2 regions of the Jeotgalibacillus malaysiensis genome follow, and region 2 is predicted to be linked to the other one. Evidence: riboswitches for the same ligand, from Rfam matches in the RefSeq annotation. Region 2 holds a riboswitch; the other holds the start of a gene.
The links. Region 2 has a riboswitch for cobalamin ahead of LG330_RS05680 (ribonucleoside-diphosphate reductase subunit alpha). Riboswitches for the same ligand answer to the same signal wherever they lie in the genome.

Region 1 (4,430 bases), 1.6 Mb from region 2:
CACATGTCCCGGTTCAGCCAGCTGCACGGTTTTACCGTTGTGTAAAAGCAGCAGGCGGTCGCAGTATAATGAGGCAATATTTAGATCATGAAAAATCGATATCACCGTCAGTTCATGCGTTTCTGTCCATTCCTTCAGGAGATCAAGCAGCTGTTTCTGGTAAGACAAGTCCAGATGGTTTGTCGGCTCATCGAGTAAAAGCAGCTTCGGTTCCTGTGCAAGTGCCTGCGCTAAAAATACACGCTGACGTTCCCCGCCTGAAAGATCCTGAATCGATTTCCCTTCAAATTCAAGGACGCCGGTCTGATTCATTGCTTCTTTGACCGCTTTTTCATCATGCGCAGTCCATGGTGCAAACATGCCTTTCTGGTGAGGATAGCGGCCCATTGACACCGTTTCACGAACCGTATAGTCAAATGCATGACTGTGCAGCTGCGGAAGTACGGCGATTTCACGGGCGAGCTGCTTCGCTGAATAATCTTTGAGTGGCTGGCCTTTAAAAGAAACATCCCCTAGACGGCACGGCAGCAGTCCGCTGATCATTTTCATGAGCGTCGTTTTTCCGCTGCCATTAGGTCCGAGAATGCCTAAAATCTCCTGCTTCCGAAGTTCAAATGAAACATTTTTCACGACGTCCTTTTCGCCATATCCACCGCTTATTTGTGAAGCCTTCAGCATCGCTATCCTCTCCTTTCCTTACGTTTTTGAATGAGTATCAGTCCAAATACCGGTGCTCCGATTAAAGCTGTGATCACACCGATTGGGAGTTCAGTCGGTGCAACAATTGTTCTTGCGACAAGGTCACATAAGATGAGCAGGCTGGCTCCATTTAGAATAGAAAGCGGCAGCACATGACGGTGATCTGAACCTGTAAGCATTCTGACCATATGCGGCACCACAAGCCCGACAAAGCCGATCGTTCCTGACACGGCTACTGCTGCGCCGGTCAGTAGTGAACCTGAAGCTAACACCACAAACTTTCTCTGCTGAACGTTTACCCCTAAATGCTGGGCCCGCTCCTCACCAAATGCCATAGCATTCAGCTCCCGTGCGTTCCACATTAACAGGATTGCACCAATGATAAAGAACGGCGCAATCAGGCGGATATACTCCCAGCCTCTCATCGACACACTGCCAAGCAGCCAGTTGATGATCTGTCTGAGCTCTTCACCGGTTAATGCAATCATCAGGGATAGAATCGAGCCGAGAAATGAACTGAAAATAATTCCTGTCAGAATAATCGTTTCCATTTTCATTGATTTCTCGACCATTCTGGCAAAGCCAAGCACAATGATCAATGTGAGCAGCGCTGCTAAAATACTGATCACAGGCAATGTGAAGCTGCCAAGACCCGGAATCGTCAGTCCGAGGAAAATGGTCGCAACAGCACCGACTGACGCGCCGGATGAAACCCCAAGTGTATAGGGGTCAGCGAGCGGATTTTTCAGGAGTCCCTGAAAAGAAGCCCCTGCAATCGCAAGAGATGCGCCAACAAGGGCAGCAAGTACAACCCGTGGAAATCTGATATCAAGCACGATTGAGCTGAACATTGGATCCAGCGCTTCCCGGTTACTGAACGCCCCTGCAAAAATGCTGAGCATGTCCATGACAGGCACTCTTACAGAGCCGACTGTCACTCCGAGTGTGAATGCAGTCAATAAAAGCAGGAGGGAAACAGCGTATCCCGACCAGACCTTATTCCGCGAAAACATCAGGATAGATCGCTTCTGCAAGCGCCTGCGTTCCTTCTACAAGTCTCGGGCCTGAACGTGTAACCGGGTCTGAAGGAACTAAATAGACATCTTCATTTGTTACTGCCGTTACCTCGCTGAAGCCTTCATAACCCATCCATTGCTCCACTGCATCCTCTACGAAATCTCCAAATGTCAGTAATGCAACCTCCGGATTGCGCGTAACGACTTCCTCTTCTGTTAACGGTACAAAGCCTTCCTGATCTGCCATCACATTTTCAGCATTGATCAGATCAAGCATTTCCTGAATAAACGTGTTGTTTGCTGCTACATACATTTCAGGCGGTCCAGCCACATCCACTAACACTGACTTCTGGTCCTCTTCTGAAATCGCTGAAGCCTTTTCGGCAATCTCATCAAAGCCTGCCTGCATATCTGCAATAATCTGCTCTGCTTCTTCAGTTGTTCCTGTTACCTGACCAATCATGTCGATCGTGTCGTACACTTCATCAAACGTCATTGCATTTTCAATCACAACAACCGGAATGCCTGCATCTTCAATCTGCTGAAGACCATCTGCACCACCCGGATTCGATGCATGCGCAAGCACAACATCAGGCTGAAGGGAGATAATCTTTTCTACGTTAAACTCCATGCCCCCGATTTTTTCAACTTCCATTGCTTCTTCAGGGTAGTTGTCAAAGTCAGATACACCAACAATTTCTTCATCAAGTCCAAGTGCGTATGCAATTTCTGTATTACTAGGCAGCATGGATACGATCGCATCAGGCTGCTCTTCGATTGTGATCTCATCACCATTTGCATCTGTTACTGTGACAGGGAATGATGATTCAGATTCAGCAGGCTCTTCAGCTGACTCCTCCTGCTGATCTTCTGCTGGCGTTTCCTCTGTTGTTTCTTCTGCGCTGTCCGAGCAGGCTGCAAGTACGCCTGCTGCGAGTAAAACTGGTAACCATTTTTTCATTTTGTGTTCCTCCGTCTTTTTATGTAAGTTTTTTTGAGTAAAAGTTTGGCGCCTGATCTCCGCTCCAGACGGACGCTTTCCACTGCATCAGCGCTGTAAACTTCAGTTTGTATGGACTAATCACATTCATGTATCACTTAACGTGATTTACTGACAATCCCCCTTTTTATTTTTGACAATAAAAAAACATCTCACGCGGGAGATGCAGGGTTGCAGGGTATAGCCGTATGTAAAAAACGGAGAGACTGCAACACCCGCCCATATCCTCGTAGGCGTGTCTGGTGCTTGGAATCAAGGCAGGTCTCCTGACTTATGACGTCTGAGTGTTTGTCTCCTTCCCATAGCTTAAGCTACAGTGGCTGTGGCAGACACATGTCATTTACAGTGGCGGGACCGCGCTGGAATTGCACCAGCTTCCCTTTTAACTGATCATTGATGATCAGCACCTCTATCCGTTCATATTGAAATGTTTTTTCAATGCTATTATAGCACTTAGTTTTGGTAAGTGTACAAGGGATTTTTCATCAGCGGGGTTGTGGTTCAGGAGAAAACCAGTGACGTTCAGGAGATTTTGTCGGTGGTTCCGAAAATCATGCCAAATGACCTGTCACCCAAGCCCACTTAAAAGCCGCCCGGCGCAGGCCGGACGGCAGACAAATCAGCTTTTGATTTCTAATGGTCTTAAGCTCGCTTCGATTTGCGCACGTTTTGGCTCAAGGAATGGTGGCAGTGCAAGTTCCTCCCCAAGGTGCTCCATATCTTCATCTGTTGCAAAGCCCGGCTCATCTGTTGCCAGCTCAAACAGAATGCCGTTTGACTCGCGGAAGTAAATTGAGCGGAAATAATAACGGTCCACTTCTCCTGATGTCATCAGACCAAAGCTTCGAATGCGTTCATCCCACTTTTCATAGTCTTCAAAAGTTGGAATCCGGAATGCTACGTGGTGCACACTTCCCCGCCCAGGACGTTCTGGCGGAAGATCAGGCCGCTCCTCGATATGCACTTCAGCACCAGTGCCGCCTTCTGCAACCGACATAACCTGGATTGCAGGCAGTTCAGCACCGGCACGGTTCGGATACTCGCTCACCTTTTCAAACCCAAGCACCTGCTCAAGCACTGCGATCGTTTTTTCTGCGCGGCGCACAGTCAGTGTGACAGGTCCAAGTCCAACAATTGCATGCTCTTCCGGAACATCAGCACCGGTCCATGGCACACCGGGTGCTACCCCTTCTTCACCATTATCTGCAACAAGCATGAGGCGTGATCCTTCTTCATCCTCAAAATAAAGTGTGTCGCGGCCTGCACGCTTTTCAATATCATCATGACGGACATTTAACTCTTCAAAACGCTTTTTCCAGTAGTGAAGAGATTCAGTCGTCGGCACACGGAATGCCGTATTTGAAATACTTGAAACGCCCGGGTAAGTGCGCCCGGCCATCGGGATATCAAAGTAAGTCATATCTGTTCCCGGACTGCCTACTGCATCCGCATAAAACAAATGATAAGAAGACGTGCTATCCTGATTCACAGTTTTTTTAACAAGTCGCATGCCTAATGTTTGTGTAAAAAATTTATGATTTTTCTCAGCAGCCGATGTGATAGCTGATACGTGATGAATACCTGTTACTTTCATGATGTACACTCCTTTTATCTCGAAACTGAGATATTTTCTATCTTTATTGTATGCCCGATTGTAAAAGAATGCAAGAAAAATATCTCGAATTCGAGATATTTTTTAGTTTGATGTATTTTCT
Region 2 (4,430 bases):
GGCGTGCTGAAAACGGCAGTGATTCAGTAGCGCTTGCTGAAAAAGCAGATGTCGGCATCACATTTTCAGATTATACGCTCGCTGAATCAGGTACGGTTGTGCTGCTGAGTGAAAGCGGTAAAGGCAGATCTGTCAGTCTCTTGCCGACTTATTACATTGCCATTATTCCCAAAAGCACGCTTGTACCGCGTATGACGCAGGCAACGACTGCAATTCATCAGATGGCTGAACGTGGCGAGCGCGTGCCGTCATGCGTGAATTTTATCAGTGGCCCGAGTAACAGTGCTGATATTGAAATGAGTCTTGTAGTAGGTGTTCATGGACCGATCCGTGCGTGTTATATTCTTGTTGATGATGAATAAAGAGCAGGACCGGCTGAGACAGAAATCAGCCGGTCCTGTGCTATAATAAAGACATTAGAATCAAACGGGGTGCAGGTCATGGCGTTTAAGCAGGTACAGACAAAAAAGATATCAGAAGTGATCCGCGAACAGCTGGAAGAGATGATCCGCAAGGGGGATTTCAAACCGGGGGAGCGGCTTGATTCTGTTGAAAAGCTGGCAAAGGAATTCAACGTCAGCCGATCGGCCGTCCGTGAAGCGCTCAGTGCACTGCGCGCAGTCGGGCTTATTACGATCCGGCAGGGTGAAGGCACGTTTATTAATAAGTTTGACTTCTCTGAGCTGATTGCGCCGGTTGCAGATACATTTATTTCAAAGCAGGAAATGCTTGAACTATTTGAGGTGCGGAAAATTCTGGAGGCAGGTGCCGCAAAGCTTGCAGCTGAGAACCGAACGGATGGGCAGTTAGCTGAAATGAAAAGTGCACTCGTTGAAATGGATGCAGCAGAAGGCAATCAGGATCTCGGTGAAAAAGCAGATGTTAAATTTCACCTGGCAATTGCCGGGAGTTCAGGTAACAACCTGCTGAAGGATATGATGCACCAGATGGCTGAGACGCTGGGGAAGACGATGTATGAAAGCAGACGGATCGCATTGTTTGCTGATCAGGAGCAGTTTCACAGGCTGCAAGTTGAGCACCAGGCGATTTTTGAAGCTGTGAGCAGCCGGGATGGTGAAGAGGCTGAGCGTGCTATGCTAGAGCATTTGAGAAATGTGGAGCAGACACTGATTGATTTTCACGGGAATCAATAGCTAAGCTGCAGCGGCATAGTCCGCTGTGGCTTTTGCTATGTTATGCAGTCTCTTTTAAGCGTTGTAATAGTTTAAGCACTCTTTCATAGCATAATAAATAAAGCGTGCTATGAGAGGGGTAAAATGCTTTTTAAAAAGAGCATCGCAATTATGGTTGGAAGTTTCATGCTGGCGGTCGGAATAAACGGTTTTTTAGTGCCGCATCATCTGCTTGACGGTGGTATGATTGGACTTGCATTAATTGCACATTACTATTTTGATATACAGGCGGGCCTGGCAATGATTTTGTTAAGTGTGCCATTATTTATTTATGCCTGGTTTTTCAAAAGAGCGTATTTTTATAACAGTCTTCACGGATTATTCGTTTCATCTCTGCTGATTGACTGGCTGTCACCGCTTAGAACATTGTTACAAATGCCTATTCTTCCGAGTGTCATTGCAGGTGGATTGTTAATCGGGTGTGGCATTGGACTTATGCTGAGATTTGATACGAGTACGGGTGGTACGGACCTGCTGGCTCATATCATTTCTAAAGCGTCTTCGATTAACGCAGGAATCGTTATATTTATGATTGACGGAATGGTTGTTATTATTGGATATCAGGCGATTGGACTGCACACATTTTTATATTCCTGTGGTGTCATCACCATTGTCGGTGCTGCAACCGCAATAACTGTGTACCGTAAACAGAACGAATAACTTGCCGGTTTTTGATAAAATGTCATGAAATGAACTCTTCCTTGCCAAATGATTATTTTTCAGGTAAGATGTCATTATTCAATATATAGTATTAATATGTTTTTTATGTAACTACATATAGTGTTGCCGAAAGATAAGATGCGAATGTTCGCTTAAAAGGGAATCCGGTGCGAATCCGGAACTGCCCCCGCAACTGTATGTGCTGACGAAATGGACAGTCCACTGTATAAGAGAGCTTTCTAAAAGGGTGCTTATATGGGAAGGGTTCAGAGTAGAGTGACGCACGAGTCAGGAGACCTGTCTTATTTTTTGTTTTCATTTCTTCGGGGTGTGAGGAAAGAAACGATGGCTTTATCAGACAGGTTCCATGTGTGGACTATGCTCTTATAATGCAAATCGTTTTATCTAACCGCCTATTCCGATAGGCGGTTTTTTCTTGTTCTTTTAACCTACAAACAAACAGAGAAGGTTATTGGAGCATAATCCTGCTGCAGGCACAGAGGGCGAAGACTCCCGCCCGGGGACAGGAAAGCCTAGCCCTCTGTGTTGGCATCGGCGCCAGAAAATACATTTAATAAAATCGGAGGTTCTCAAAATGACCACACAAAAACCAATCAATCTTCATCAGACGCTGCAAACGATCAAAGACACAGCAGTCAAATACAAGCTCGATGCAACTGAACTGATGGACCAGCTCACACAAAGAGAAGACACTGCACGCGACTTTGCCATGCACTATGCGCTGAACCGGGTCGCAATGGACGCACCGGACTGGACGTACCTTGCAGCGGGACTCTACCTGGACGAACTGTATGACCAGGCAGCAGCTAACCGGAATTATGATTCCACGCAAAAATACGGCAGCTTCTATCAGCTGATCGAAACACTGATACATAAAGACATTTACACAGAAGAACTCAATACTTATTCAAAGGCTGACATTGAAGAGCTTGGATGGGAAATCACACCTGAGCGGGATCACCTTTTCAACTATATCGGTCTGTTCCTGCTGGCTGACCGTTATCTGGCCCGTGACCATGAACGTAACCTTTACGAGCTGCCACAGGAGCGATTTATGATCATTGCGATGCTGCTGATGAAAAATGAAGCCCTTGAAAAGAGACTGTCACTCGTAAAAGAAGCGTACTGGGCGATGAGTAATCTATTCATGACGGTTGCAACACCGACTTTATCAAATGCCGGAAAAAAGACGGGGCAGCTTGCATCCTGCTTTATTGATACGGTGGAGGATTCGCTGGATGGCATTTACACAAATAACTGGGATATTGCACGGCTCAGTAAGGACGGTGGCGGAATCGGCGTTTATTACGGAAAGGTAAGGGCGCTTGGCTCTGATATTAAAAAGTTTAAAGGGAATTCTTCAGGCGTTATTCCGTGGATCCGTTTATTAAATAACACAGCTGTCAGTGTGGATCAGCTTGGTCAGAGACAGGGCGCTGTTGCAGTGTATCTGGATGTATTTCATAAAGATATGATGAACGGCTTTCTTGATCTGAAAACGAATAATGGGGATGAAAGAAGAAAAGCGCACGATATTTTCACAGGTGTATCGATTCCGGATTTATTTATGCACAAGCTGCAGGAAACGAATGAGTCGGGCCGCAGTGTCGGAGAGTGGCACACGTTCTGCCCGCATGAAGTGAAAACTATTATGGGTTGGAAAGACGAGCAGGGGAATCCTCTTGGTCTGGAGGATTTTTATGATGAGGCTGACCGCAAGTATTTTACTGAGAAATACGAAGAGGCAGTAAACCATCCGCTTTTACCGAGAAAGTCTTACCGGGCAATGGATATGATGGCGCGCATCATGGTGTCACAGCTTGAAACCGGGACGCCGTATATGTTTTACCGTGATGAAGTGAACCGTCAGAACCCAAATAAAATCACAGAAGGCCGGACGTCGATTTATTGCAGTAACCTGTGTACAGAAATTGCACAGAACATGTCAGCGACGACAATTACAAAAGAATATGAGGATGAAGACGGAAATATTGTGATTGTACGCAAGCCTGGTGACTTTGTCGTCTGCAATCTCTCATCTATTAACCTTTCACGCGCTGTCAAAGAGGATGTGCTGAAGAGGCTCATTCCAATCCAGGTCAGAATGCTGGATAACGTCATTGATCTAAACAATATTACGGTTGGTCAGGCGCAGCGGACCAATAGGAAATACCGTGCGATCGGGCTTGGTACATTCGGCTGGCACCATCTGCTCGCACTTGAAAGCATCCAGTGGGAGTCTGAAGAAGCAGTCGACTATGCGGATAAACTCTATGAAACAATTGCATTTGAAACGATCAAAGCATCGAATGCACTTGCTGAGGAAAAAGGTTCTTACAGTCAGTTTGACGGATCAGAATGGCAGACAGGCCGCTATTTTGAAAGAAAAGGATATCAGTCAGAAGAGTGGCAGTCGCTTCAAAAGGATGTGCAGGAAAAAGGGATTCGCAACGGCTGGCTGATGGCAGTTGCACCGAATTCATCCACGGCAAAAATCGGCGGGTCAACCGACGGGATTGATCCGATCTATGCGGTTGAGTACGCAGAAGAGAAGAA

Region 1: linked by a shared signal. The riboswitch ahead of LG330_RS15665 (ABC transporter substrate-binding protein) and the one ahead of LG330_RS05680 (ribonucleoside-diphosphate reductase subunit alpha) in region 2 are both predicted to bind cobalamin.

Annotation. Positions count from the first base shown of each region.
Region 1 is NZ_CP085252.1:3,004,178-3,008,607, forward strand. It holds gene LG330_RS15655 (adenosylcobinamide amidohydrolase) at 1-678, opposite strand, end outside; gene LG330_RS15660 (FecCD family ABC transporter permease) at 681-1,733, opposite strand; gene LG330_RS15665 (ABC transporter substrate-binding protein) at 1,696-2,676, opposite strand; cobalamin riboswitch at 2,954-3,141, opposite strand; gene LG330_RS15670 (ring-cleaving dioxygenase) at 3,335-4,309, opposite strand.
Region 2 is NZ_CP085252.1:1,000,519-1,004,948, forward strand. It holds gene LG330_RS05665 (lactate utilization protein C) at 1-362, shown strand, start outside; gene LG330_RS05670 (FadR/GntR family transcriptional regulator) at 441-1,154, shown strand; gene LG330_RS05675 (YitT family protein) at 1,278-1,853, shown strand; cobalamin riboswitch at 1,973-2,173, shown strand; gene LG330_RS05680 (ribonucleoside-diphosphate reductase subunit alpha) at 2,449-4,430, shown strand, end outside.